DNA from 2 places in the Noviherbaspirillum saxi genome. Region 2 is predicted to be linked to the other one. Evidence: predicted binding sites of a transcription regulator. Region 2 holds the regulator's gene; the other holds the start of a gene.
The links. The regulator NrdR, encoded in region 2, represses ribonucleotide reductase genes. The targets are predictions, from matches to a motif close to CACNANATNTNGTG.
Positions count from the first base shown of each region.

Region 1: D3871_RS03920 (ribonucleoside-diphosphate reductase subunit alpha) is a predicted target of NrdR. The motif match lies at 10,553-10,566, and genes of this name have one in related genera.

Region 1 is NZ_QYUO01000001.1:794,724-810,064, forward strand. Features, by position in the region: gene ffh (signal recognition particle protein) at 508-1,875, opposite strand; gene D3871_RS03885 (sensor histidine kinase) at 2,300-4,129, shown strand; gene D3871_RS03890 (sigma-54-dependent transcriptional regulator) at 4,098-5,468, shown strand; gene D3871_RS03895 (cytochrome C assembly family protein) at 5,564-6,373, shown strand; gene D3871_RS03900 (PP0621 family protein) at 6,370-6,615, shown strand; gene D3871_RS03905 (two-component system sensor histidine kinase NtrB) at 6,652-8,364, shown strand; gene D3871_RS03910 (sigma-54-dependent transcriptional regulator) at 8,378-9,850, shown strand; gene ampD (1,6-anhydro-N-acetylmuramyl-L-alanine amidase AmpD) at 9,847-10,440, shown strand; gene D3871_RS03920 (ribonucleoside-diphosphate reductase subunit alpha) at 10,819-13,737, shown strand; gene D3871_RS03925 (ribonucleotide-diphosphate reductase subunit beta) at 13,847-15,037, shown strand.
Region 2 is NZ_QYUO01000001.1:2,309,877-2,325,217, forward strand. Features, by position in the region: gene ribD (bifunctional diaminohydroxyphosphoribosylaminopyrimidine deaminase/5-amino-6-(5-phosphoribosylamino)uracil reductase RibD) at 1-497, opposite strand, end outside; gene D3871_RS10745 (GspH/FimT family pseudopilin) at 708-1,298, opposite strand; gene D3871_RS31310 (type IV pilin protein) at 1,309-1,776, opposite strand; gene D3871_RS10755 (pilus assembly protein) at 1,757-3,094, opposite strand; gene D3871_RS31640 (PilC/PilY family type IV pilus protein) at 3,079-3,357, opposite strand; gene D3871_RS10765 (pilus assembly PilX family protein) at 5,760-6,380, opposite strand; gene D3871_RS10770 (PilW family protein) at 6,410-7,375, opposite strand; gene pilV (type IV pilus modification protein PilV) at 7,372-7,950, opposite strand; gene nrdR (transcriptional regulator NrdR) at 8,073-8,543, opposite strand; gene glyA (serine hydroxymethyltransferase) at 8,761-10,005, opposite strand; ZMP/ZTP riboswitch at 10,102-10,227, opposite strand; gene D3871_RS10790 (SDR family NAD(P)-dependent oxidoreductase) at 10,365-11,111, shown strand; gene ybgC (tol-pal system-associated acyl-CoA thioesterase) at 11,163-11,603, shown strand; gene tolQ (protein TolQ) at 11,688-12,386, shown strand; gene D3871_RS10805 (ExbD/TolR family protein) at 12,386-12,823, shown strand; gene tolA (cell envelope integrity protein TolA) at 12,829-13,764, shown strand; gene tolB (Tol-Pal system beta propeller repeat protein TolB) at 13,771-15,036, shown strand; gene pal (peptidoglycan-associated lipoprotein Pal) at 15,075-15,341, shown strand, end outside.

The DNA.
Region 1 (15,341 bases), 1.5 Mb from region 2:
CGCAACGCTAATAGTGGTGCGGTTTTTCAAGGTATGCAAGTGTTTTTTGATCGTTTTAATACGATTTTTTAGAGGGCTATCCGTCGCTTCTTCATAGGGGAAAAACGATGAATGCGCTTTGTGCGGCAGAACAGGAATCGGAGCGATGCGTCGCTGCTGCGCTGCCCCAAGGGATGGTGCGCTGCAGAGTTGGCGGGGAAAGGGGCTTTGAAAAAAACGTGAATCAGCCGGAGAGCCGCGCCAGTAGCGGCTCTCCGCGAAACATGATGTTTACGATGGCGAGGCGGATGGGAGGGGAGGACAGTATATTCAGCCCTCCATCACGCGGTGTGCGCCGTAGTGAATCGGTGCCTTGGCGATGCATCATTCACCGTTCCGATGCACTGCTTTGGCATCTGCTTCGGGTATGGCGGCTGAATGAGCCATGCGTGTCCGATGCCGTACGCGTTGGGCGCCAGCCACGCCCACCCGTCGTCATGCGGGGGGGTGATGACGTGGATTGACGGTTTAACGGGTACCGGGCAGCATGCCTTTCATGCCGCGCATCATCTTCATCATGCCGCCGCCCTTGAGCTTTTTCATCATGGACTGCATCTGCTCGAATTGCGCCAGCATGCGATTCACTTCCTGTACCTGCACGCCGGCACCGGTGGCGATGCGGCGTTTGCGGGAAGCCTTGATCAGGTCGGGCTTGGCGCGCTCCTGCGGCGTCATCGAATTGATGATGCCTTCCATGCGGCGCACCTGTTTTTCTGCCTGATCCATGTCGGCATTGCCTGCCGCCTGCTGGAATTGCGCCGGGAGCTTGTCGATCAGACCCGACAGACCGCCCATTTTTTTCATCTGGCTGAGCTGGGCCTTGAAGTCATTGAGGTCGAACCTGCCGCCCCCCTTGATCTTGTCGGCCAAGTCTTTGGCGGCGGCAACGTCGACACCTTTGCGTGCTTCTTCGACCAGTGCGAGGATGTCGCCCATGCCAAGAATGCGGTTTGCCATCCGGTTCGGGTCGAAGGGCTCCAGTCCGTCCAGCTTTTCCGCAACACCGGCAAACTTCACCGGCTTGCCGGTAATATGCCGCACCGACAGTGCGGCGCCGCCACGGGCGTCGCCGTCGAGCTTGGTCAGCACCACGCCGGTCAGCGGCAATGCATCGTTGAACGCCTTGGCGGTATTGATCGCATCCTGGCCGAGCATCGCGTCGACCACAAACAGGGTTTCGATAGGCTTGAGCGCCGCATGCAGTGCGGCGATTTCATGCATCATCGCTTCGTCAATGCCCAGGCGGCCGGCTGTGTCGACGATCAGCACATCGTGATAATGCTTCTTTGCATAATCGAGCGCGGCGAGCGCGATGGCGACCGGTTTGTCGGTGACATGGGATGGAAAGAAGTCGGCGTCCACCTGCGCGGTCACGGTCTGCAATTGTCCGATCGCCGCCGGACGGTAGACGTCGGTGGAAACGGTCAACACCTTTTTCTTTTTTTGTTCCTTGAGAAACTTCGCGAGCTTGCCGACCGTCGTGGTTTTACCCGCGCCTTGCAGGCCGGCCATCAGGATGACCGCCGGCGGCTGGGTGGCAAAATTGAGTTGCGATGCTTCCGGGCCGAGATCGGCGCCCATGATGGATGCCAGTTCGCGCTGCACCACGCCGACCAGCGCCTGACCAGGGGTCAGCGAACCGACGACGTCTTCGCCAAGAGCTTTTTCCTTGACGCGCGAAATGAATTCGCGCACTGCCGGTAATGCGACGTCGGCTTCCAGCAGTGCCAGACGCACTTCACGCAGCATGTCGGCGGTATTGGATTCGGTCAGGCGCGCTTCGCCGCGCATCGTTTTGACGACTTTGGCAAGTCGTTGGGTCAGATTGTCGAGCATGGGGTGACGGTATCTCTGGAAGTGGAAGCTTGCTGCAGCCAGGGAAGGCGCAGCGGCAAAGCGCCATTTTACCCGATGCCGGCTCCGGTCTCCGGCGCAAGGTGCAATACGGCACCAGCCGGAAATGCCTTTTTGCAAAGGCAGGCAAACCATATCCGGCATGCGGCTTTCCGCACAGGTGCGATGCATGTATGCGGCCAACCGCCCTGTGCGCGTTGGGTCGTGCGAGACGGGCGCATCAGACGGACTACTGGGTGCCGCGCATCGCGCCTGGAAACTTGGCACAAAGCATGCAAGGCGCTGCGGTATGCAATATGGCAAATCCAACTCACCGTCCACCTTACGCGAAGGTAATATGTGGTCTGCAGCCCCGCAAGGCTGCGCATTCGAATTTGACCCCTATCATCGCCGCATGGACGACCGCATGAAATCCGTCAGGTTCAAGGCTGGCATATGTCTGGCCGTGGCTGTCGCCATTCTTGCCGTAGCAGCAGTCTATCTGCTTGCCGCAGGCAGGGCGGGCGACGATATCCATGCCGCCGGCGCAAGGCAACTGCAGATCATTGCACTAGACCTTGAATCGGTCCTGGAGCGATACGAGACGCTGCCGTTCACGCTCGGCGTACATCCCGACGTCGTGCGGGTACTGCTGCGGCCGGACGAAAACCGGACCGTCCAGCGCCTGAATCAGCTATTCAGTCAGATACAGCGGCATGCAAAGGTAAGCGCTATCTACCTGATGGATAAGGAAGGCAATACTCTTGCCGCGAGCAACTGGAACGAGCCGCTGACTTTTGTCGGCCGCAATTTCGCATTCCGGCCCTATTTCCGCGAGGCGCTCGCGGGCAAGGCAGGCCGTTTCTACGGGATAGGCAATGCCACCGGCGAACCCGGATATTTCATCGCCCATCCTGTCTATGCAGAGGCATTGCACCAGCCGGCCGAACCGATAGGCGTCATTGCCGTCAAGATCGGCCTGGCTGAATTCGAACAGACCTGGCGCAGCAGCGAAGACCCGATCACGCTGGTCGATCGCAACGGCGTGGTATTTCTCAGCAACCGCCCGGAGTGGCGCTATCACAGCATGAAGCCGCTGGACCGGCAGGCTCAGCAGCGCCTGGCGGATACGTTGCAATACGCGGCTCGGACGATACAGCCGATTGCTTTGCTGCCGAAGAAAGTGCAGGCCGGTTTCGGCGACCACGTCGCTCAACCGGTCAGCCGGCTCGGATGGCAACTGATGCTGTTTCCGTCGCAGGCGCGGATCAACCGGTCGGCCTTGCTGTCCGCCATCGCTGCGGCGCTGGTGTTATCGGTAGGCGCGATTTCGGCTTGGGCAGTCCACCAGCGCCGGCGACGGCTCGAAGAACGGATCGAATCGCGCAAGGCATTGCAGCGGGCGGCCGAAGAACTGGACCGCAAGATCGTCCAACGCACGCAAGAGCTGTTGCAGGCGAACCTGGATCTTGCATCGAGATATGCAAAATTGCAGGAAGCGGAGCATTTGCTGCGGTCGACGCAAAATGAACTGGTGCAAGCCGGAAAGCTTGCAATGCTGGGCCAGATGGCCGCCGGCGTCACCCATGAACTGAACCAGCCGCTGGCGGCGATCCGTGCATTCGCCGACAATGCCATCACTTTCCTGGCCCGCGGCCAAGCCGCCAAGGCGGAAGAAAATCTCGGCCAGATCAGCGCCGCGAGCGCCCGCATGGGTGCCATCATCGGTCAGCTCAAGGGCTTCGCGCGCAAGAGCCACGATGCGGTGGCAACCGTAGACCTCGCGAGGTCGGTACAGGCGTCGGCGATGCTCCTCGACAGCGAATTCCGGCGTCACGGCGTGCGTCTCGACATCGAGATCCTGCATCACGCGGCGGTGCTTGGTGATGCGGTACGCACCGAGCAAGTGCTGATCAATTTGCTGCGTAATGCGCTGGATGCGGTCGAACAGGCATCGGAGCGGCGGGTGGCGGTGTCCATCGATTGCGACGGGGAAGAAGCGCTGGTCCGGATTCGCGATTCGGGGCCCGGCATTCCAGAAGATGTCGTCCGGCACCTGTTCGAACCGTTTTTTACGACCAAGCCTTCCGGCAAGGGCTTGGGCCTGGGGCTCGCCATCTCTTCATCGATCGTGCAGGCCATGAACGGCCAGCTCAGCGCACGCAATCTGAGCGAAGGCGGCGCGGAATTTACGGTGCGCTTGCCGCTCGCGGCGGACATCCCAAATGAAATTGGAGGGCAGGTTGCCAGTGCATGAAGCGATATTGATTGAAGACGAGCAGGCGGTGCGCATGGCTACCGCGCAGACGCTTGAGCTGGCGGGCTTTCGGGTGCATGCCTGCGAAAGTGCCGAGAATGCGTTGGCCTTGCTGCAGTCCGAATTTCCCGGCGTTGTCGTCACGGATGTGCGTCTGCCCGGCCAGTCAGGGCTCGATTTGTTATCGCAGCTTGTCGCGATGGATGCGGACTTGCCGGTGATCGTCGTAACGGGACATGGCGATGTCGACATGGCGGTGGAAGCGATGCGTGCCGGCGCGTACGACTTCATTGAAAAGCCGTTTGCCGCCGAACGCCTGATGGAAACCGTCCGTCGCGCGCAGGAAAAGCGCAGTCTGGTGCTCGAAAACCGGCGGCTGAAAGCAGCCTGGACTTCGCATCCCGACATGCCGGCGCTGATCGGCGAATCGGTGGCGATCGAGCGTGTGCGCATGCTGATCCGCACAGTCGGTCCAACCACGGTCGATATCCTGATCAATGGCCAGACCGGCACCGGCAAGGAAGTCGTCGCTCGCCACCTGCATGCGGCAAGCGGCCGCAAAGGTCCGTTTGTCGCGCTCAATTGCGGCGCCTTGCCGGAATCGGTATTCGAAAGCGAAATCTTCGGTCACGAAGCGGGCGCTTTTACCAGTGCGCAGAAGCGGCGCATCGGCAAGCTGGAATATGCAAACGGCGGCACGGTATTTCTTGACGAGATAGAAACCATGCCGCTCGCATTGCAGGTCAAGTTGCTGCGCGTGCTGCAGGAGCGCAAGCTTGAACGCCTCGGTGGCAATGAGGCTATCAGTATCGATTGCCGGGTGATTGCCGCAAGCAAGGCCGACTTGCTGGAACTCAGTACCCAGGGCCGCTTCCGCGAAGACTTGTACTACCGTATTGGCGTCGTCAATATCGAACTGCCGCGACTGGCCGAGCGCCGCGACGATATTCCGCTTTTGCTTGCGCATTTCGTGCAAGGCGCGGCCATCCGCTACCAGCGACCGGTGCCGGGCTGGACGCAGGCGCAGATCGCCGGGTGGCAGGCGCGAGACTGGCCCGGCAATGTACGTGAGCTGCGCAATTTTGCCGACCGCCTGGTGCTTGGCGTTCTCGATCAGGCCGGTGCCGCTTCGGCGGCATCATCGGCAGAGTCCGATCTCGCCTTGCCGCAACAGGTCGATGCCTACGAACGCATGGTGATCGCTGATGCGCTGGCAGCCAGTGAAGGCAATGTCGCGGCGACAGCCGACCGGCTTGGCGTGCCGAAAAAAACCTTGTACGACAAGTTGAAAAAGTACCAGTTGCCTGCCGGACGCGGGATGGATGACAAAGCATCATGAAGGCGGACGATGCGATGGAGAGTGCAGTTGCCGGCACCGGATCCCGACCGGACATGGTGTAAACTCGGAAATCTGTCCATAACCGTCCCTGCGCGATGCACATCACCTTATTTGTACTTGCAGCGCTGCTCTACATGACTTGTGCCGCTTTGCCTTCGAAGCAACGGTTCGGCATTTCCGTCGGCACTGCGGCTGGCTGGCTTTTGCACGGCGGCGCGCTCTGGGCCGACATGGTGGTGCCGGGATCGCTGCGCATCGGTTTTGCATTTGTGCTGTCGGCCACGCTCTGGATTTCCGTCGCGGCGTATTGGCTGGAGAACCGCAATTTTTCGCTGGACGGTTTGCGCGTGCTGGTATTGCCGACCGCTGCAGTTGCCGTGGTGCTGCCGGCCTTGTTCCCCGGCAGCCTGATCCCCTTGCAGGACAAATCCAGTCTGTTTCCTTGGCATGTTGTGATCGCCATCCTTGCCTATAGCTCGTTGACCCTCGCGGCGTTTCATGCGGTGCTGATGGCGCTGCAGGAGTCGCGCCTTCATGCATCGCCGGCCGATGCGCGCGACCGTTGGCTGGCGCGCGCGATCGACCGGCTTCCCGCACTGCTGACCATGGAAAAGCTCTTGTTTCGCATGATTGCGTTCGGATTTGTATTGCTGACCCTGACAGTCCTGTCCGGCATCGTGTTCTCCGAACAATTGTTCGGCACGCCGATCAAATGGGATCACAAAACCATTTTCACTATCCTGTCCTGGGGTTTGTTTGGCCTGCTGCTGGCCGGACGGGTCGGGCGTGGATGGCGCGGCAAGACTGCCTTGCGGTTTACGCTGACGGGGTTTGCCACGCTGCTGCTGGCCTATGTCGGCAGCCGCTTCGTGCTTGAAGTCGTGCTGCACCGGGGGCTGGCATGAAGGTGCTGATCTGGACCGTCATCGTATTGATCGTGGTGCTATGGCTGGTGCGCGGCAAGAAAAACAAGACAAGGTCGCAAGCGTCTACGCATGCGCCGCAACCGGATTCGCTGGACGAACCGCAGCCTATGATCCAGTGCGCGGAATGCGGCGTCCACTTGCCGATGGCGGAAGCCTTGCCGGGACCGGCTGGCACGGTATTCTGCAGCGACGAACATCGGCGGCTGCATGCCAGTCGCTGAACGCCGCACGATACATCCGATGATGACGGCGGGTCGATGACGGACGTGGCGCAACAGCCGAGGGAAACGCGCGAGACCTTCTGGCGCACGCTGCAAACCTTTTGCGCTACCCGTGTCGTGATTACCGTGGTGCTGCTTGCCTACTTTGGCATCAATGCCATCCGGGCAACGCGTGCAGGCGAGGCCTTTGCCGATTGGCAATCGTGTGCGGCTTATCTGCTGGTGGCGATCGGGTTCGGCGTCTTGAGCACTTATGTGCAGCGCCGGCTCATGCTGCAGCTGCTGACCCAACTAGTGTTCGATATTGCCGCTATTTCCTTTCTTTATATCGCCTCGGGCGGCGCACGCAGCGGGCTGGCCATCCTCTATCTGTTTCCGCTGTCCGGTGCCGCAGTGCTTGCGCCCCTTGTGCTCGCGCTGTTCTTTGTCTCCATCGTCACGCTGATCCTGCTTGGCGAAAGCCTGTACCAGCTCCTTTATTCACTTGCCGACACCACGCCATCGCAAGCCGGTTTGTATGGCGCCGCCTTCTTCGCAGCGATTTTCGTCATCAACCGTCTCGCAGCCAAGGTGATCAAGCAGGAAGATCTGGTTGCGCAGCGGGGCAGGGATCTGCAATTGCAGGAAGCGATTAATCGGCTCGTCATCGCCGACATGGGCGACGGCATTCTTGTAGTCGGTGACGATACCGAGGTATTCGCTGGCAACCCGGCGGCGGAACACATGCTGGGGATGTCCATTGCATACGGACAACCGCGTTACAAGCTGACCGATCTTCCGGCCCTGGGACCGATCGCCGATGCCTTTTTCGCCTGGCAGCAGCCACGTGGCGCAGGCTCCGATGCCACTTCGGCTGGATCCAGTTACGTCAGGATCAAGCCGGTTGACAGGTCCGGTCCATCGCGCGACCGACGCCGCGAACTGGCTGCCCACCTGAAGCTGCGCTTTGCATCGGTCGAGAGTCTGGGCTTGAGTAACGACCGCACGGTGATCTTTCTGCAGGACGTCAGCGAAATCGAAAACCAGGCGCAGCAACTGAAGCTGGCGTCGATGGGTCGCCTGACCGCCAGCATCGCGCATGAAGTACGAAACCCGCTATCCGCGATTTCCCATGCGGCTTCTCTATTAAGTGAAGACCTGGTGCAGCCTACCGAAAAGCGCCTGCTCAACATCATCAGTGATAACGTGGTGCGTCTGAACCGGATGATCGAAGATATCCTGAAGCTGTCGCGCAAGGCGCATACCCATGCCGAGCCCTTGCGGCTTGCAAGCTTCCTCGCTGAAGTGCTGATCGAGTTGCGCGAAACGCACAATGTGGCGCCGGACATGATTGCGATGAGCAGCATGGATTACTATCAAGTCCGTTTCGATCCACTGCACCTGCGGGAGGTGGTGCTTAATTTGGTGTCGAACGCCTTGCGCTATGCAAGCGGTCTGCCCGGCAGCATCCGCCTGATGGGCACGTCGCCGACTGCCGAAAGGCTGGAACTGCATGTCCAGGATGACGGGCCGGCGATCACGCCGGAAGTCAGGGCGCATCTGTTCGAGCCGTTTTACACTACTTCCAGCAAGGGTACCGGACTCGGGCTCTATGTTGCCCGTGAACTATGCCTGAATAATGGCGCGATGCTGGATTACGAATACCGGATGGAGTTGTCGGGTGACGGGCGCGACGAACCAAGCGGCCGTTTTGTGATCACTTTTGCCGTAGCGCGTGATGGGTCGCTTGCCGGCCGCCATGATCAATGATGCGAGTATTGCCATGACTGTACCCCGAATTCTGGTTGTCGACGATGAAGACGATCTACGCGAACTGCTGGAAATCACGCTGATCAAGATGGGGCTGGATGTCGATTGCGCCGATTGCCTGGGCCAGGCGCGCAGTCATCTTGCGCAGACAGAATATGGACTGGTCCTTACCGACATGCGTCTGCCCGATGGATTGGGTATCGAACTGGTGCGGGAAGTCGCTGCTTCTTATAAGAATACGCCGATCGCCGTCATTACCGCTTTCGGCAGTACCGACAATGCGGTCTCCGCATTGAAGGCCGGCGCCTTCGATTATCTGTCCAAGCCGGTCGCGCTCGACCAGTTGCGGATGATGGTGCAGTCGGCGCTGCGCACGCACAAGACCGGCGGCAATGTCATGCCGGCCGGAACGCGAGCCGACAATGCTCAATCCTGTCTGGTCGGCCAATCGGCAGTCATGCGCGATTTGCGTGCGCAGATTGTCCGGCTTGCGCGAAGCATGGCGCCGGTGGCGATCACCGGGGAGTCCGGCAGCGGCAAGGAACTGGCCGCACGCGACATCCATGCGCACAGCGCACGCGCCGACAAACCGTTTATCGCGGTGAACTGCGGCGCAATCCCCGAAGCCTTGATGGAAGCCGAATTCTTTGGCTACCGCAAGGGCGCGTTTACCGGCGCCAACGATGACCGCGACGGTTTTTTTCAGGCCGCGAACGGCGGCACCCTGATGCTCGATGAGGTCGCGGATCTGCCGCTGCCGATGCAGGTCAAGCTGCTGCGTGCCATACAGGAGCGCCGGGTGCGCAAGGTCGGTGCAACGGTGGAAGAGCCGGTCGACGTCCGCATTATCAGTGCCACCCATCAAAATCTCGCCGAATGTGTTGAGCAAGGCCGGTTTCGGCAAGACTTGTTTTACCGCCTGAATGTGATCGAGCTGCGTCTGCCGCCGCTGCGCGAACGGCTCGACGATGTGGGCCTGCTGGCCGACGTCATCCTTGCGCGCTTATCCGGCGGTACGGCTCCGGCCGTGCTGACGCCGGCGGCGCTCGATGCCTTGCGCGCTTATGCCTTCCCCGGCAACGTACGCGAACTTGAGAATGTGCTAGAGCGTGCATTGGCTTTTGCCAACGAGGGCGCGATCGAGGTGGCGGATCTGGCGCTGAAAGCGGCGATGCCGCTCGCAGCTTCCAGCGTACGCGCCGCCGAACCGGAGCCGGTTGTGGTAGCAGAGCCCGAAGGCCGGGAAGTCTCTACACCGCCTGCGGCGGAACCCGCCAGCGGGATGAATGCAGCGATAAGTGAACCGGAAAGCGAACTTCCCGCCTCGCTTCCCGATTACCTGGACGCGGTCGAGCGCGACGTCATCTGTCGCGCACTTGCGAAAACACATTTCAATCGTACCCAGGCGGCCGAATTGTTGGGCATCAGTTTTCGCCAGCTGCGTTATCGCATGCAGCGTCTTGCCATTCATGAGCCCGACGCATGAACCGATTCCAGCTTGATGCCGCAGGGTGGTGCGCAGGAGTCGAACGCCAGCCTTCGCCCAACTTCGACGCCCGCGCCGCCGGCACCGTGATTGATCTGCTGGTCATTCACAACATCAGTCTGCCGCCGAGCCAGTTCGGCGGACCATATATTGCTGACCTGTTCGGCAACTGCCTCGATTGCGATGCACATCCTTACTTCGACCAGTTGCGTGCATTGCGAGTATCGGCGCACTTTCTGATCCGGCGCGATGGACATGTCATGCAATTCGTGTCGGCCAACGACCGCGCATGGCATGCGGGCGTATCGACGTTTTGCGGTCGAGAGCGCTGTAACGACTTCTCTATCGGGATCGAACTGGAGGGTTCGGATTTCGAACCGTTTGAGGTCGCCCAATACGCTTCCCTGGCCGAACTCACCGCAGCATTGCGCGCTCACTATCCCTTGACCGACGTCGTCGGACATGAACATGTCGCGCCTGGACGCAAGACCGATCCCGGGCCGCACTTCGACTGGGTGCGTTTTCGCAAGTCCTTGATTCGCAAAGACCTCGCTTCCGTAGTGCAAGGCGAACTGCGCTTTCCTTCTTAATACCCGGAAAAGTCAACCCTGTTTACTCAGGAAATTTGTTGTGCATCCCATAAAAAAGATATTGCATACTCCGGGTGCCGGCACTAGAATTAGTACCAATCGCGGCAAGCACCACTAGATATAGTAGTTGCCGCGATTCCCCTCATAGGGCTGTTCAGGGTAGGTCCGTAGCATATAAGTTGTCATGTTGTGGGTGGGCATTGAACAGTTCCCCCCTTGAAGTGCAAACCATTAGGCACGATGCCATGTCATCGGGCAAGGGTTCGTTCGTGCTTTCAAAAGCGGTTTGTACAGAGATGTGAACGTCGCCGGCATGGGGCGTTCTAAATTAACAATCATAAACAGCTCTACGGCTGTCGCGACACGTCAGGAGGCGAGATGCATTCAAATCAAGAAGTTTCCCTAAAATCCACCGCAGAATTCGGTCTCACCCCTTCGCACGCCCCCACCTCCGCTGCCACAGCCAACATGAACGTCAGCCTTGGCGACTATAAAGTCATCCGCCGCAACGGCGCGGTCGTCGGGTTCGAGCCGTCGAAGATTTCGATCGCCATGACCAAGGCATTCCTCGCGGTGAATGGCGGGCAGGGCGCAGCATCGGCTCGCGTGCGCGAACTGGTCGAACAACTGACCGATGGCGTGGTGTCGGCCCTGGTGCGTCGCCAGCCAGCCGGCGGCACCTTTCATATCGAAGACGTGCAGGACCAGGTCGAACTGGCGCTGATGCGTTCCGGCGAACACGATGTTGCCCGCGCCTACGTGCTGTACCGCGCCAAGCGCATGGAAGAGCGTGCGCAGCAGCAAGCGGCCAAGCCGACCGAGGCTCTCCAATTGCACGTGATTGAAGATGGCCAGCGTCGTCCGCTGGACCTCAATCAGGTACGCGATCTGATTACTGCCGCATGCGTCGGCCTCGAAAAGCATGTCGATGCTGAAGCCATCCTTTCCGAGACAGTCAAGAATCTGTACGACGGTGTGCCGGTCGAAGAGCTGCACAAGTCCGCCATCCTGGCCGCCCGCGCGCTGATGGAAAAGGATCCTGCGTACAGCAAGGTAACTGCCCGCCTGCTGATGCACACCATCCGCAAGGAAGTGTTCGGTCAGGAAGTCGCGCAGGCAGATGCTGCCGCGCACTATATCGATTACTTCCCGAAGTACATCAAGAAAGGTATCGAAGCCGATCTGCTCGACACCAAGCTTGCGCAGTTCGACCTCAAGAAGCTGGCGGATGCGTTGCAGCCGGAACGCGACCTGCAATTCGGTTACCTCGGCCTGCAAACGCTGTATGACCGCTACTTCCTGCATATCGAAGGCACCCGCATTGAAATGCCGCAGGCATTCTATATGCGCGTGGCAATGGGCCTGTCGCTCAATGAGATCGACCGCGAAGCCCGCGCGATCGAGTTCTACAACCTGCTGTCCTCGTTCGACTTCATGAGCTCGACGCCGACACTGTTCAATTCCGGTACCCAGCGTTCGCAACTGTCGTCGTGCTACCTGACTACGGTTGCCGATGACCTCGACGGCATCTATGAAGCGATCAAGGAAAACGCGCTGCTCGCCAAATTCGCCGGCGGTCTCGGCAACGACTGGACTCCGGTTCGCGCACTCGGCGCCCACATCAAGGGTACCAACGGCAAGTCGCAAGGCGTGGTTCCATTCCTGAAAGTGGTGAACGACACCGCGGTCGCGGTCAACCAGGGCGGCAAGCGCAAGGGCGCCGTCTGTGCCTATCTGGAAACCTGGCACATGGATATCGAGGAATTCCTCGACCTGCGCAAGAACACCGGCGACGATCGCCGCCGCACTCACGACATGAACACCGCGAACTGGATTCCCGACATGTTCATGAAGCGCGTGATGGAAAAGGGCGACTGGACCCTGTTCTCACCATCCGACGTGCCCGACCTGCACGACAAGTTCGGCAAGGCCTTCGAAGAAGCCTATACCGGCTATGAAGCCAAGGCTGCCCGCGGCGAACTCAAGTTGTTCAAGAAGGTGCAGGCGCTCGACCTGTGGCGCAAGATGCTGTCCATGCTGTTCGAGACCGGTCATCCATGGATCACCTTCAAGGATCCGTGCAATATCCGTTCCCCGCAGCAGCATGTCGGCGTCGTTCACAGCTCCAACCTGTGCACCGAGATCACGCTCAACACCAACGAATCCGAAATCGCGGTCTGCAACCTCGGTTCGGTCAACATGCCCGCACACATGAAAGACGGCAAGCTCGACCAGGTCAAGCTGCAGAAAACCGTCCGCACCGCGATGCGCATGCTGGATAACGTGATCGATATCAACTATTACGCAGTCAAGAAAGCGCGCGATTCCAACCTGCGTCACCGGCCGGTCGGCATGGGCATCATGGGCTTCCAGGACTGCCTGCACATGATGCGTATCCCGTACGCGTCGATGGATGCGGTCGAGTTCGCCGACCGTTCGATGGAAGCCGTCTGCTACTACGCCTACTGGGCATCGACCGAACTGGCGGAAGAGCGCGGCCGTTACAGCTCCTACCGCGGTTCGCTGTGGGATCGCGGAATCCTGCCGCAGGATTCGCTCAAGCTGCTGGCTGAAGAACGCGGCGGCTACCTGGAAGTCGACTCGTCCGAGACCATGGACTGGGCTTCGCTGCGCGCACGCATCAAGGAACATGGCATGCGCAATTCGAATTGCGTGGCGATTGCCCCGACCGCGACGATCTCCAACATCATCGACGTGTCCGCTTGCATCGAACCGACTTACCAGAACCTGTACGTGAAGTCGAACCTGTCCGGGGAATTTACCGAGATCAACGAATACTTGGTGCGCGACCTGAAGGCACGCGGCCTGTGGGATGAAGTGATGGTCGCCGATCTCAAGTACTTCGACGGCAGCCTGGCCAAGATCGACCGCATTCCGCAAGACCTGCGCGAAATCTACGCCACCGCGTTCGAAGTCGAGCCGAGGTGGCTGGTGGAAGCGGCATCGCGTCGCCAGAAATGGATTGACCAGGCGCAATCGCTGAACATCTACATGGCCGGCGCATCGGGCAAGAAGCTCGACGAAACTTACAAGCTGGCCTGGTTGCGCGGTCTGAAGACCACCTACTATCTGCGCACCATCGGCGCGACCCATGCCGAAAAGTCGACCACCAAGGCCGGTGCGCTCAATGCGGTTTCGGCACATGGCGGCATGACCGGAGGCATGGCTGCAGCGCCGGTGGCAGCGGCAACTTCGGCGAGCGACGAGCTGGCTGGTCCCGCCTGCATGCTGCGTCCGGGTGATCCTGGTTTCGAAGAATGCGAAGCCTGCCAGTAACACTGCAGGCATCAGGATCCCAAATAAAAAGCCGGCAGGCGTCGAATTGATCGCCGCTGGCTTGAACAACACGCAAGTGCAACTACAATACCTGTAAGGAAGATCAACCATGCTCAGTTGGGATGACGAAGTAACTCCAGCCGCGAGACCCGCTCAGGCACCACAACCGGCGCTGATGCCAGCGGCGTCGCATTCGCTTTCCCCCAATGCGCAAATGAACGCGCAGCTCACCAACGCCGCGCTCAATCCGGCTATGGTCGCAAAGCCGGCAGGCGATGAATCGCGCCGCGTCAATGCAGCCGACAAGCGCATCATCAACGGCCAGACCGACGTCAATCAGTTGGTTCCGTTCAAGTACAAGTGGGCATGGGACAAATATCTGGCTGGCTGCGCCAATCACTGGATGCCGCAGGAAATCAACATGCAGCGCGACATCGAGCTGTGGAAAAATCCGAATGGTCTGACCGAAGACGAGCGCCGTCTGGTCAAGCGCAATCTCGGCTTCTTCGTCACTGCCGACTCGCTCGCCGCCAACAACATCGTGCTGGGCACCTATCGCCACATCACTGCTCCGGAGTGCCGTCAGTACCTGCTGCGCCAGGCATTCGAGGAAGCAATTCATACGCACGCCTACCAGTACATCGTCGAATCGCTCGGTCTCGACGAAGGCGAGATCTTCAATGCCTATCACGAGGTCGCCTCGATCCGCGACAAGGACGAGTTCCTGATTCCATTCATCGACGTGCTCACCAATCCCGAGTTCAAGACCGGCACAGTCGAAGCGGATCAAACGCTGCTGCGTTCGCTGATCGTGTTTGCATGCCTGATGGAAGGGTTGTTCTTCTATGTCGGCTTCACACAGATCCTTGCGCTGGGCCGTCAGAACAAGATGATGGGTGCGGCCGAGCAGTATCAATACATCCTGCGCGATGAGTCGATGCACTGCAACTTCGGGATCGATCTGATCAATACAATCAAGCTCGAGAATCCGCATTTGTGGACTGCCGACTTCCGCGAAGAGATTAAATCGTTGTTTTTGCACGCGGTGGAGTTGGAATATCGCTACGCAGAGGATACAATGCCGCGTGGAGTGCTCGGTTTGAATGCGCCGATGTTTAAAGGGTACTTGCGATTCATCGCAAATCGTCGCGCACAACAGATCGGTCTCGATCCGATGTTCCCGCAGGAAGAGAATCCCTTCCCGTGGATGAGCGAGATGATCGATCTGAAGAAGGAGCGCAACTTCTTCGAGACTCGTGTGATCGAATACCAGACCGGTGGTGCACTGAACTGGGAATAAGTAAGAAAAAATCCTGACTCGAAACGAGCGGGATGAACGGAGATAAAGCAGTCGATCGGAAAGAAACCGCAAGGTGGCCGGTCACTGAAAACCCGAAGGATTATTACCAAAGTTAATGGACAGTAGACGAACGATCAGATCATCTCTGTTATCGCCGCTGACCCCGACGCTGTCGGGCAAGGCGGCTTTTTCCCTGAAAAACCTGTTGGTTTTTGTGAAAGAGTATTCCCGCGCCGGCTTTGTTGCCGGCGTTTTTTTTGGCTACGGCAATCGCAGCGCCCGATGCGCGCGATAGAAGTCCTCC
Region 2 (15,341 bases):
CGTCCATCGAGGCTGGCCGCCGTCTTCATGCGTACCCATGGCCGCCCTCTCTGCATACGCGAAAGGAAGCCAATGTTCATTTCTCGCGCTTCCGAGGCAAGGACGTCAGTCACGACTTCGATACCCGCGGCGCGCAACTTGGCGAAACCTTGCCCCCCCACGAGTGGGTTCGGGTCGCCGAGTGCGGCGACGACCTTGCCAATTCCGGCGCGGATCAGCGTATCGGCGCAAGGAGGGGTGCGGCCGAAGTGACTGCAAGGTTCGAGCGACACATAGGCGGTCGCGCCCCGCACGTCATTGCCGCGGCGCATGGCGTCATTCAAGGCCTGCACCTCGGCATGCGCCTGACCGGGAGGTTGGGTATGTCCTTCACCTATGACCACTCCATCCTTGACAAGGACGCAACCCACTCTGGGGTTGGGACTGGTGATCAACATACCCTTCGCAGCCCATTCAAGGGCAAGCGCCATTCCCTGCACGTCGTTTTCTATGTTCACGTTAATACCGTTCCTGCTCGGATATACCACGCATGCGTGGTCAAATCGCCATTTTATCCCGCCGTGGCAGGTTTTCGGAACGGACGGGAATTCAGTCGCGATGCGCGTTATGTTCGGTATCGATCCATAGCTGGATCCTGCACCCGAGCTCGGACTTGTATCCGCGGCGATTCGCGGGAGGGAAATGTGCGAAACGCAGCCCCAATTGCTTCAGCAATTGTCTTCACCGGCTTTCGGCGTGCAGACGCGTGGGCGCCCGAGGGCATTCAGGACAATCTTACGCTTTTGTTTGCCGAGTTCGAATGTGAACGAGCCGAACTGAGGTTGTTGTCCACCGGCGTGATTGGTACGGGTCCGGCCAGTGGCGGCATATGCCAGATAGAGAGGTGACTGATCGGTCAGCACCGAAGTGATCACCATATCCGGCGGTGCCGAAGGATGCGTGAAAATCACTTGCTCTCCCGGGCCGGGTTTTTGATCGTTGTCCTCGTCGACGAAAACCGTCCATCCGGCCGACCAGTTTTCGCCGCTGGGCACCAGATCGACCCGAACGCCCCTGCGAATCGCCTCCGAGCGGGCCAACTGGATCGAAGACAGAAAATCATTGACTGTGCTGCTCGCTTTCTGACTCTGGATCAATTCACCGAACGATGGCGCTGCAATGCCGAGCAATATCGCCATCACTGCAAGAACGGTCAGCAACTCGACCAAAGAAAATCCGTTACGCAACGATCCATTTTTCAACGATGGCAATAACTGCGATGAAAACGCGCTGCAATTCGAATGCCAGGCTTGGTTCATGGATGTACCTTTATTTCCAGCATTCCGCTTTGATGGGCGTCCGCTTTCCGTTGCTCGACATGCCGAGTTCTCCGCATGCCGGATCGGAAAACTGACTATCCACCAGAGCGGTTCCGGGTTTTGCCGTCACGACAACGCAATTGGCTACCGTGTCATCGCTGCAGGCAGTCGCGGAAAGTTCATAAGCGCTGTTTGACGGACTGCCGCCCGAATACCATTTGAATAGCTTGTCGGGCGAAGACGACGAAAACGCGGCATAGGTATTGTGCTGGGAGTAGTAACGCTCCTGTTGCTGCAATGTTTCCATCAGGGCACTCTTCCCTTCCGTCCGTTTGGTCCGGCGTATGGATTCCTGATACGAAGGAAACGCAATGCCCGCCAGTATGCCGACAATGACGACAACCACCATCAGTTCCAGCAACGTAAATCCTCTTATTCGCAATGCCGGGTCCGCAATGCTATTTGCTTGTTTTTGCATTTCGCAGCTCCTGCCAATTAGGAATTTCTCTCCAGCTGAACCGTCCTGCCGGCGGTTTGATTTCAATCTTTTCGCCAACTGCCGCGCCTCCAGCCGCTACACCGGTGCCAGACGCCGTTTTGGCACCGGTCCCGAAATTGACGACGGAGTACTTTTTCTTGACCGCACGCCTTCCAATTGCATTGCGTTCGCCGACTTCAGTCCCAGTTTCAAAAGGCACTGGCGCACTCAGCATGCCGACGGCCGACAAGTGGCCTGTGACACCGCCATTCGCCGGCATGCCGCTTAATGTGTCGACCACATAGCTTCGTCCGCCACCGGCGTCGCAAGGGTCGGAACCCGGGATCAGGGTATTGAAGAACAACAGGCCGTTGATCAGCATCGGGTTTGTGACGCTGCGTTCCCCTGTCGCCGAATCGGGAAAATCGAAATACCATCCTTTTGCACCGGTGATATTTGCGTCGTAGCTAAGCTCGGCACCTGTTATTTTGAATGCACCGTTTACTTTTTCGAGCGAACGCGAGGCAAGATCGGCGCGGCCGCTGGCTGCATAATCGCTTTTCATGGCATCGAGCACGCCATAGAAAGACTGGGTTGAAAACTTCCCTTTGGCGGCATCATCCTCTTCAATAAACTTGCCGGTACCAATGAGCACGACATAGCCCCCACCCGGCGCGAAGGCAACACGCGGTTGCGTGGTCAAGGGCTGGCGCTTGCCCTTGTCATCCGTCGCCATAAAGAGCGGTGTGGTGCCGGCAAGCGCATCGTTCCAGGGAGCGGCCCCAGTGAAATCGAAGCGCCAAAGGTTGCCCTGCATGTCGCCTGCATACGCGTAGCGCACCGCGCCATCGGCGCCCGTGACAAGCGCGGGTGCACTCAGTCCGTTTTGCACGCCCGCGTCCTTGGAGGGAGTACGGTATTTATAGTAATTGACGCCGAGTTGCCATTTGGCCGATGGCGGCTTGTCCAATGAAAGGAGGAATAATGCGCCCGACGCATCCTGATTGAAACGGCCTGCGCCATCATTCTTGTAATTGTTCATGCCGCTGGAGACAACGGCGAAGTACCTGTAATCGGGAGCGCCTTCTTTCGCGTAGGCACGAAATTTCGCAATAGCCGGCGTACCAATGACGTAACCCATATCGGGATCGTCGGCATCGCCAAACTCGAACAGTGCCCGACCGCCTCCGGCAAATGATGCGGGGTCGCTCACGTCCAGCGCGAACACACCCTGTGCCCCGCCGCCCATGCTCGCAAGAAGGACTGTTTTCCATCCACCTACAGCATGGGCTTCGGCCACGGTTACCGTGCCATCCATATATGGCTGATGCCGGTATTCGGGGAGGTAAGGCGATTCAAGCCAGGAATCAACGCATTGGGAACATAGGCAAACATTTCCAGGCCGCTCGTCGCATCAAACGCATGCAGCATGCCGTCATTGGCGCCGACATACACTGCCTTGGCACGACCGGCATGCTTGCTGTAGAAGGTTTCGTATCCACTGCCTTGCACGCTGGTCGACGGTGCGCCAACAAAGACAGGATTGCCATTGATGATGTCGCCCAATACACGCTTTCGCACGCGAAAAATCCCTCGGGCTGATCGGCTTCGAGTGCTCGTTCCCCGCGCAGGTAACCGACGCGATCGACTCCCCGCCCATCGGCCTGCGTGCTTACCGGCGAAACGTCAAGCCAGGCTTTTTGCGCTTCGGTCAACTGATCCCACTTGAACTCGATGTTTTCAATACCGCCGGACGAAACGGATGAGGTATATATTCGTCGCTTGGCCGGGATCGGCTCCGCGCCCTTGGCCACAATACCGGTCAGAATTTCTCCGGCATCCCATTCCGCCGACTTGCCGATGTTGATTTCATCGTTGGCGCCCAGCGTCAGTTTCAGCTTTCTGAGGCTGCCACTCCATGTCGATGAATCGAAGCCGGGCTGATACACGTGAGCACCGTCGGTCGATATCCTGGAGGTGGATACCGAAACGCCGGAAATCGTTCCTCCTCCTTCGGACAATGTGGAAAACACCTTGCCGATGGCACTGATCATTTCCTTCGGCTGGCCGGCCAGGAAATAGTTGCGGGGAACGGCGGTCGCATCCTTGCCATTGCTCCATGGCGCATAGCTTCCGCTAAGCGTTTCCCCGTCCGCCGTCAGGCTCACAAATGGATTATTGTCCTTGGTCTGGGGGTCGAAGCCGCCATATTTCGCCGCAAGGTAAAGCTGGCTATCGCGCGGTTTCAAGGCACGTTTACTGCCATCGACAAGGCCATTGCCGCCTTCATCCACGTCGATGGCGAAGGTTTTCACGCGGGTCGGTTTATCGACGCGAATATCGTTCGTATTTGCCCAATAGGCCAAGCCGGCCATATAGTAAGTGCCATGCCCGGAAGCGCCAGTATCCTTCGCTTCAAGGCTGGAGAGATTGTCATTCTTTGCAGGGTTTCCATACTTGCCAGAAGTGTCGCTCTCCATCTCGCCGACTTTGCGCGTCCAGTCGACAACATTCAGTGCCGGCGCGGCTTCATCGGCAGACTCGATGGTGCGCGCAGCGTCATGCGCGTCGTTTTCGGTCTGTGAGGATCCATACTTGGTACGTGTATTCCCGGGTATGTAGCGGTCCCAATGCGTGTTCACGTCAGCGATGCTGAGGATGTAGTTTCGCTGACATGATGCTATTACGGGATCCTGCCATTTATCGATGACCGGAAAGTCATCTTTCATGGTGCCGGTGATATTGCTGACGGCGTTCGATGTCGGCCCCTTACCTTGAAAATAGCGGATTCCTTCGTAATACAGTTCGCTTAGCGGATCGTATCGCTTGTAGTTTCCTGAACGGCCGAATTTGTTGAGATAGTTGAGAACGCCGCTATTGGTCTTGCCGTCGCGATCAGACGGCATGTCGGGATTGTTGTAGAACCGGCCCGAATTCGCATCCCACTCGCGCCAGTCATTTTCTTTCACCAGGAAGTCCGGCGCTTCTCGACGGGTCGTGCCGACGTATTTGATCGGCGCACGCAGGACGCCGCCATAACGCTGCACGTCGTCATCGAGCAGATAACCCATGGCACCAACGCGCAGCTTGTCAGCATTTCGCTGAATCTGGCCGACCGGCTTGTATACGTTTCCGTATTGTTGGCATAGCTCTTTTCTCTGTGGTCCTTCGACCTCATCGCAAACCTTGACCCGGACAAGGTAGTCGCCCAATTTCTTGTCTGTCGCATTCTTCGGTGCCTTGCCAATTCCATCCCACGTCGATGTGCAATACTGGCTCGCATCGTTGCCAACAACCGTGCCGGCGCTGGTATCACTGAAAAGAATGCGATTGCGGCAGGAAACGACATAGAGTGTAGTCACATCGAAGGGGGTCACCATTTTCGGTGCACTGACGTTGCCACCGACAGTGACCGTCCTGCGCGGAAAGTAAGTGTTATGCGCATAAAAATTAGGCTCGGCGCCATCCCGCAATACCGCACGTTGCAATATGGTTTCCGTATCGGTGTCACGAATGCGGTCGCCGCCCGTCAGCGCATAGCGCACCATGTCGATTGCCGAGGATGACGCCCAGTTCATGAAATTGCCACTGAATGTGCCATTCCCGCATTCGTGAATTGAATCGGCATTGGTGTCGATGACGAAGTAAAGGTCGTCGTAAAAGAGATTCGTGTCATTGCCGGGATTGCGGTTGCTGCCTTTGTAGCGATAACATTTTTTCGGATTGAAGTATCCGAGGTATTCATAAGTGCGGTTATAGGTGCCACCATCGCCTCGATAAGCAACGCCCACGGTAGGAAACTCAACCGAGAGGCTCAACAGCAAATTGGGGTGCAGATTTGCACGACCGCTGAATAGCGGTCCGGCGGCGATGTTCACTAAGGGATTGGGTGCATTTGCCGCAACCGCCGTAGCAGAGATGAACAAACCGAATGACGACAGAAATGCGGCGAGGTATATCGGTACAACAATTGCGTTCCTCATCTATTTGTCAGCTTTCTTGTAAAACGTTTGCAATACCACTTGCGTCGAATCCCGCATGCCGAACCCGATCGCCGTAATTCGGTAAAACACTTCGGGCTTCTCGGCGGCGTAGCCTTTGTAGGCAAACATCATTGGTTCTATGACATAGCGTGGCTGACGTGCCGGAAGCGTCCCCATGCCGGCCGGGAAGCTGTAGCCGGTAAAGCGGCCATAGGGAACCGAGCTGGCATTTTCCGACGCATCCAGAAAGTCGACGGTTTGCCATACCGGAGCACTACCCTCCGCCGCGGCGCTGCACAGACCGACATCGATATTGGCGACCCCTGCCTTGCAACCGGTTGCCGGAAACGCGAGCATGTTGTCCGATGCAAACAAGGCACTGCGCGATTTGGCCGCATCGGGCGAGCCTTCTATGTCGAGCTCGGCATCCATCAACGCAGCTTCGGCTGCCTGCAAAGCGATCTGGCGGTCACGATCATTGCGCGATACTTTCTCGCCCTGCAGTGCTATCCGCGCAGCCGAAATACCCAGCAACGAAACCACAATCAGCATGAGCAGCGACACGATCAGGGAGACGCCTGTCTCTTTTGTGCGGTTTGCGACGGCAATACGAGTATTCATGCGTGAACCGACGTGCAGGGACGACATATTCAATCGCCGCTCCCTGATGCCTGATTGCGAAGATGCACTGTGGTTGCGTACATCCTGCGCTGCCGATTGCGGGTAGCTTTCGAAAAATTCGTTTCCGTCAGACGCACGCCTTTGTCTGCGGATGCATGCATGTCGGAGTACTCCTTGCCGAACATGTCAAAAATCAGGTCATCGGTACTCGCAGGGATGCGGGTATTATTCGTGCCGCGCACAAGCACCGCGATCTGTACGGTGGCTATTTTTTTCCAGTGGGTCTTTGCATTTCCCACCGCTATGCTGACGCCCTGCGGTATGGTTGTCGCATCAAGTGCGTTAACCCCGGTGGCGCTGACCATTTGATTGGGGAGGCCGTCGTCATCCGTATCGACCCCATACAGAACTTGAAAACCTTCGACCCCGCGCACAATGGCGTCTGCCTTCCAGCTTGAATTTCCCAAATACTTGCAATACAGCTGGGGTTCGCCAAGCGAATCCTCCGCCACGTAGAAAAGACTGCCGCTACGCTGTTGGTCGGCGACCGGAAAGCCGGCGCAGTTAACTACAGTACCTTCAGGCGCTCCGAAAAACTGGACCGACAACACATCGCTTCCATTGACCGGCGCAGCGACCGGCGATGCCATCCATGGAGCATCGCTTTTCAAACGGTGCGCATCCAGCCCCTCGATGCTTGGGTTCATTTCCGGCTTCACTATGGCAGGCGCCTCTTGTCTGTCCCAATTCACGTAAGCTGCCTGCCGTATGGCGCGGGTAAGAATTTCCATGGCATAGCGTCCGGTATCGTCCATTCGCGCTTCATCGTCCTGGGCCAGATAACCGGACTTGGTAGACAACAGCAACGCCGTCGCCGCCATCACGACCAACAACCCCAGGGCGATTGAAATCATCAGCTCAATCAGGGTAAGGCCGTTTTCGCGCACCAATGACCGGGATATCGACGCGCTTTCCCTCAACATGTCGATATTCATTGCACGTAGGGCTCGACAGTAAAGGCGACGCTGGGCGGAAATTGTTTGGCGGCGTCCTTCACAAGGCTACCGTCGGAATTTTTTGCCTGCCATCCCAGCTTGATGACCAATGAGGTGCCCGTCTCCGCACCCGGCTGGCAATTCCATGACAGGGCGCGTGCAGCATCATCCCAAGGCTGGGAGTCGCGGCACACCAGCGCGCGTACATCCGGCAGCGTTGAAGCAATACGCCTCTTCCATTCGTAGACATCAAAGTCGGCCAGCTCGCGGCTATTGCAGCTCACGGAGTAGCAAAGCTTGGACGGAGACTGCGGCATGCCATCGATGGAACGCTGATAGCTGAGACCAACGAAAGGATTGTCGGTATCGCTCTTCTTCATCTGGCCGTCGTTCGCACGCATCTTGTCGGCAAGCTCGGCCGCCAGTTGGACCGCCATGGTTTGCAGCCCGGACTGGTGGTTAGTCCGCATCGCGGTCAGCTGCATTCCTGCTGCGCCAATAACGCCGATGGCAAGGATAAATACCGCAACCAGCACCTCGACAAGTGAAAAACCCGAAGTGTGTTGCTTAACCACGTCGCAAGCCATTTCTTTGCCCACAAAAGATACAATAAAACAATATTATATATTTGTTAATTATTTTTTATGCAACTTTTTTGACGCGTGAAATGAAATAGCGATGTGCGTTTTAAACGAGATTATTTGGAAGGAGTTTTGCGTTCGCGCCCGACTTCAGCGATTGCGTCCTGGAACTCGGCCACGTCTTCAAAGCTCTTGTAGACAGAGGCAAAGCGTATATAGGCAATCTTGTCGAGTCGTTTGAGTTCGCGCATGACGAGTTCGCCGATATGGCCGGACAAGACTTCGCGCACGCCGCTGGAAAGCAGTTTTTCTTCGATACGATGTATCGCGGCATCCACTGCTTCCGCGGACACCGGCCGCTTGCGTAAGGCCAGCATGAGACTGGCGCGCAGTTTGGCCGCGTCGAAATCGGTGCGACTGCCATTTTTCTTGACGATGACCGGCATCAGCAACTCGATGCGTTCATAAGTCGTGAAGCGTTTATCGCAATGGGCGCAGCGACGCCTGCGCCGAATGGTATCCCCTTCTTCGGACACGCGCGTGTCGATTACCTGAGTATCTTCATGATGGCAGAAGGGGCATTTCATGGCGGCTGTGGATAGGCGTGCGAGTTAGGAGAGGTCCTTAGTATCGCACACAAGCATTATCAACTCAGCAATTATCAATGCGGAAACAGGTATTTGCACGAACCTGCTTCCGCATTGTCATTTGATCCGAGAGCTGGGTTACGCCGCCAGGTATGGTCATCACCTTGAAGCGCTGACCATGCCGGCGGCAAACCGGTCCTCGTTCGTATTACTTTGCTTAGCCGTAGACCGGGAAAGCTTCGGTCAGCTTGCGCACTTCCGCTTTCACCCGCTCGATCGTTGCCGCATCGTGCGGATTGTCGAGCACGTCGGCGATCAGGTTGCCGACCTTGATCGCTTCCGCTTCCTTGAAACCGCGGGTCGTCATCGCCGGGCTGCCGAGACGGATGCCCGAGGTAACGAATGGTTTTTCGGGATCGTTCGGAATGGCGTTCTTGTTGCAAGTGATGTGCGCCGAACCAAGGATTGCTTCCGCTTCCTTGCCGGTGATTTTCTTCGCGCGCAGATCGACCAGCATCACGTGCGATTCGGTACGGCCGGATACGATGCGCAAGCCACGCGCGATCAGGGCCTTGGCCAGTGCGTCCGCGTTCTTGACTACCTGCTGCTGATAAGACTTGAACTCGGGCGACAATGCTTCCTTGAATGCGACGGCCTTGCCGGCGATGACATGCATTAGCGGACCGCCTTGAATGCCGGGGAAGATTGCCGAATTGATGGCTTTCTCGTGCTCGGCTTTCATCAGGATCACGCCACCGCGCGGACCGCGCAGCGATTTGTGTGTAGTCGAAGTGACAAAGTCGGCATGCGGAACCGGATTCGGATACACGCCGGCAGCGATCAGGCCCGCATAGTGGGCCATGTCGACCATGAAATAGGCGCCGACTTCCTTGGCGATCTTTGCAAAACGTTCGAAGTCGATGCGAAGCGCATACGCGGAAGCGCCCGCGATAATCATCTTCGGCTTCTTTTCACGTGCCAGACGCTCCATTGCGTCATAGTCGATTTCTTCCTTGTCATTGAGACCATAGGAAACGACGTTGAACCATTTACCCGACATGTTGAGCGCCATGCCATGTGTCAGGTGACCGCCTTCGGCGAGCGACATGCCCATGATGGTATCGCCGGGCTTGAGCATCGCGAAGAAAACGCCCTGATTGGCTTGCGAACCGGAATTCGGCTGCACGTTCGCGGCTTCGGCGCCGAACAATTCTTTCAGGCGATTGATCGCCAGGGTTTCGGCGACGTCAACGAATTCGCAACCGCCGTAGTAGCGCTTGCCTGGGTAGCCTTCCGCATACTTGTTGGTCAGCTGGGAACCCTGCGCTTCCATGACGGCAGGCGAGGTGTAGTTTTCGGACGCGATCAGTTCGATATGATCCTGCTGACGCGTGTTTTCCTGCTGAATGGCGGACCAAAGTTCGGGGTCGACTTTGGCAATGGTATGGTCTTTTGTGAACATGAAAACTCCAATCGATTAAGGAAGCAAAGTGGTTTTGCCGAAATCGAATGAGGGGCCAATAGGAAAAGGACAGGCAGCCTCAGTCGTGCATTCCATTTGGGCTGCCCAGGCGAACGGCTATTGAACGGCTATTGATATCTCACGTTCCCCGGTGGATTTCCACCTTTTAGCCGGGCCGCGATGAATCGCTGCTGCCGGCATTCGCCAGTTACGTGAGACGAAATGGAGCTAAATTGTAAGTCAGCCCCTAGAATTCGGCAAGGATGAGCGGCAAACGATTTTTGACGAATTGAAATGGTTACCCTGCCTTTCGGCTACAATTTTGCGAACGCATCGTTTATGCATGAAAGGAAACGACCATGATCGTATTGATTACTGGCGCAACATCCGGCTTTGGCGAAGAAATGGCGCGCAAGTTTGCACAAAATGGCCACAAAGTCATCGCGACCGGTCGCCGCAAGGAACGCCTCGACAAGCTTGCGGCCGAACTCGGCGCCTCGCTGCTGCCGGTCGAAATGGATGTGAGCAACAAGGCATCGATCATGGCGGCAATCGATGCACTACCGTCCGAATGGGCCGACATCGATGTCCTGATCAACAATGCCGGCCTTGCATTGGGCGTTGAACCCGCGCACAAGGCTTCGCTGGAAGAGTGGGAAACCATGATCGATACCAATTGCAAGGGATTGGTCACGATGACCCATGTAGTCTTGCCCGGCATGGTGGCGCGCGGTTGCGGAACCATCATCAATATCGGCTCGCTGGCAGGCGCCATTCCTTACCCCGGGGGCAATGTCTATGGCGCGACCAAGGCATTTGTCGATCATTTCACGCTCAACCTGCGGGCCGACCTGATCGGTACCGGCGTACGCGCCACCAATATCGCCCCCGGCCTGTGCGGCGGCACGGAATTCTCGAATGTACGCCTGAAAAACGATGACGCCGCAGCCAAGGTCTATGAAGGCACCGTTCCGCTAACCCCAAGTGATATCGCCGAATCCGCTTACTGGATCGCCACACTGCCGGCGCATGTCAACGTCAACTATCTCGAGATGATGCCAACCTGCCAAGGCTTTGGCACCTTGAATATCAAGCGAAATCTGTAATGCTCCGTATTGCAGCAAAATCATTGCGGCGCGTTGAGGGATGGCGGTGTCATGGATAAAAGCCAGCCGGAGTTCGTCTGGCCGATTCGGGTTTACTATGAAGATACCGATACAGGCGGGGTTGTCTTCTATGCAAATTATCTGAAATTTTTTGAGCGCGCACGTACCGAATGGCTTCGTCACTGTGGAATCGGGCAACAACTCTTATCGGAAACGCATCAGGCGATGTTTGTCGTCAAGAGCACTTCTGTCGATTATCATGCTCCGGCGAAATTAGATGATGAACTGAAACTCACGGTCGTTGTCGAACGGCTAGGCCGCGCCTCGGTAGAGTTTGTACAAGAGGCTTGGCGAACAAAGGGAAAGGAAAGCATGCTGTTGACGAGCGGAAGAATCCGGGTCGGCTGCGTGCATACCGCAAGCTTCAGGCCCATGGCTATCCCGAACGAAGTGCTGGACCGTATCCACAAAAGCAAGAGCGGCACGGCATAAAATCCCACGAGACGACATCGTTTCCGCCCTGGCGGGAGAGATACGGTTGCGTGAATAGAATTTGCAATTACGTTAAAACATCCAATGAGCGTCACACAAGACCTTTCGTTTATCTCGCTGATCAGTAACGCATCCCTGCTTGTCCAGTTGGTCATGGCCCTGCTCCTGCTTGTGTCAATCATGAGCTGGACATATATCTTTCGCAAAATGTTTGCCATCAAAAGTGCGCAGACGCAGACCGAGGAATTCGAGCGCGCCTTCTGGTCGGGCGGCAATCTCAATGCCTTGTTCGAAGAAGCAACGTCGAACCGCCGCCGGAACGGCAATAGCGGCGCGCTTGAACGCATTTTTGAATCCGGCATGGGTGAATTCATCAAAGGCAAAGCGATCTTCGCCGGCAAGGGTCAGGTCGATCCGGGCAGCATGATCGATGGCGCACGCCGCGCGATGCGCGCTGCCTATCAACGCGAAATGGATGCCCTCGAATCACATCTTGCGTTTCTGGCATCAGTCGGTTCAGTCTCGCCCTACGTCGGCTTGTTCGGTACCGTATGGGGCATCATGAATGCATTCCGCGGCTTGGCAAACGTACAGCAAGCCACTCTTGCATCGGTCGCACCGGGCATTGCCGAAGCGTTGATCGCCACAGCGATCGGCCTGTTCGCAGCGATCCCTGCAGTGGTTGCGTACAATCGCTACTCGCACGACATCGATCGCCTTGCGATTCGCTTCGAAAGCTTCATTGAAGAGTTTTCCAACATCTTGCAGCGTCAGGTTCGCTAATGGCAGGCAATAGCACGATGCGCGGCGGACGCAGCCGCAAATTCAAATCCGAAATCAACGTCGTACCGTATATCGACGTAATGCTGGTGCTGCTCATCATTTTCATGGTGGCAGCGCCGCTGACCAATCCGGGTGTGATCAATCTGCCGACAGCGGCCAAGTCGGCATTACCGCCGACCGAGTACATCCAGATTTCGCTGAAACCGGACACCAGTGCAACCATCGGCATCAATGGTCAAAAGAGCGGCAACCAGGCTGACAAGGTGGGCGGCCGCAGCGCGCTGCTGCAAAAACTGCGCTCCATGCATGAAGCCAATCCCGAGTTGCCGGTGATGATTTCGGCGGACAAGGACATCAAGTACGACGAAGTAATTCAAGTCATTTCCGAAGCCAAGAAATTGGGCATCAACCGCGTGGGGCTCGCGACAAAGCAATGAACGCGATGACAGATTCCACTCCGTATTCGGTACCGAAGGAACCGGGCCGCTGGCGCGCGCTAACGTTTGCAGCGCTGGTGCATGCCGCATTGCTCGCCTTTCTCTGGATTGGAGTACGTTGGCAAAGCGATACGCCGACCACCATCGAGGCAGAAGTCTGGAGTCCGCAGCCGCGCGAAGCAGCTCCCGTGCCAGAGCCGGTAACGACACCGGAACCCAAACCGGAGCCCAAGCCAGAACCGAAGCCGGTCGTTCAAGAACCGCCCAAACCCAAGGTGGTCGAGCCGCCTGTCGCCAAGCCGGATATCGCGCTTGAACAGGAGAAGAAGCGCAAGGCGGAAGAAAAGAAACGCCGGGAAGAGGAAGAAGAAAAAGAAAATCTTGCCAAGGAAAAGAAGCGGCTTGAGGAAGAAAAACTCGCGAAGGACAAGAAACGTCGCGAGGAAGAAGAGAAAGTCGCCAAGCTGAAGCAGGAAGATGCCAAGCGCCTCGAAAAGGAAAAAGCAGAGAAGGCAGAGGCAATCAAGAAAGCTGCGGCTGAGAAAAAACGTCAGCAGGACGAAGCGGACAACAAACTCGCACAGAAGATGCGCGACGAGGACATGCGTCGCATTACCGGCGCTGGCGGGAGCAGCGATGCTGCGAAGGCCCAGGGCGGACGCGCCGATGGCGCTTACAGTCAGCGTATCGCGGCGAAGATCCGATCGAACATCACCTTCATCGTGCCGGAAGGCTTGCAAGGCAACCCGCCGGTAGAATACGAAGTGCGCCTGCTGCCTGATGGATCCGTCGCGGGCATGCGCAAATTGCGCTCCTCCGGCCTTCCCGGCTTCGACGATGCCGTTGCGCGTGCGATCGAGCGTGCGCAACCGTTCCCGAAAGATTCATCCGGCAGCGTGCCATCCACGTTCATAGGTAACCATAAACCGAAAGACCAGTAAGCGATCATGATAAAAAATCTTTTCTCGCGTACGTTTGTGATCCTCGCGATCGGCTTTACCGCGACGTTTGCACAAGCACAATTACGCGTCGAGACCACAGGTGTCGGTGCCACGCAGATCCCTGTTGCGATCGCCGGCTTTGCCGACGAAACCATCGCGCCCCAACAGATCACCGCCATTATCAAGGCGGATCTCGCGCGCAGCGGCTATTTCAAGATCATTGACACGGGCAACACCATGTCCGAGACCACTTCGGTGAACTATGGCGAATGGAAATCCAGAGGCGCGGATGCACTGGTCGTCGGCAGCGTACAACGCCTTGCCGACGGCCGTTACGATATCCGTTACCGCCTGATGGATACCGTCAAGGCATCCAACCTCTCAGGCTTCGGCCAGGTTGCCGCACCCGACCGACTGCGTGTTGCAGGTCACAAGATCGCCGATGACATTTATGAAAAACTTCTCGGTGTCCGCGGTGCCTTCTCGACCCGCGTTGCCTATGTCACCAAAGCCGGCAACGAATACCGTCTTGAAGTGGCTGACGCCGACGGCGAGGGCACGCAGGTCGCGCTACGTTCCAACGAACCCATCATTTCGCCTTCATGGTCGCCTGACGGCACAAAGGTCGCCTACGTCTCTTTCGAGGCGAAAAAACCTGTTGTCTATGTGCAGGATCTGACAAGCAGGCAGCGCACCGTGGTCGCCAACCATCGCGGCAACAACTCCGCGCCGTCATGGTCACCTGACGGATCCCGTCTTGCCCTTGCGCTGTCCCGCAGCGGCTATACGCAAGTCTATGTCGTGAATGCCGATGGCTCGGGCCTGCGCCAGCTGACCAATTCCAACGGCATCGAAACCGAGCCGCAGTTTTCGGCAGATGGTCAATACATTTACTTCACCAGCGACCGCAGCGGCGGGCCGCAAGTCTATCGGATGAGCGCCAATGGCGGTGAAGCACAGCGCGTGACTTTCAATGGCAGCTACAACATCAGCCCGCGCGTCGCGCAAGACGGCAAAACGCTGGCGTATATTTCGCGTCGTGACGGAAGATTCCAGCTGTATGCACTTGATCTGACAAATGGACAGGAGTTGCGCTTGTCTGATTCGACCAAGGACGAGTCGCCCAGCTTTTCCCCGAATGGCAAATACATCATGTATGCAACCGGCCGCGGCTCGCTTGCGGTCGTGTCGGTTGACGGACGCGTCCGGCACCGCCTCACCACGCAAGCCGGGGACATCAGGGAGCCCACCTGGGGCCCATTCATGAAATAATATAGGTTTGAAGCAATATTCACTCAGGAGAAATTTGAATGCGCACTACCACGACTTTTGCCCTTATTCTTTCCAGCGCCTTGGCACTGACGGCTTGCGGTTCCTCCGTCAAGCTGGATGACAACGCCAAAGTCGAAGAACGTTCTGGCACGGCACCCAATACCGCCGATGCACGTTCCATCAGCCCCGTGACGACCGGCTCGACCGATCCGCTGAACGACCCGAAAGGCGTTCTCGCCAAGCGCAGTGTTTATTTCGACTATGACAGCTACATCGTCAAGGACGAATTCAAGCCGGTCGTCGAA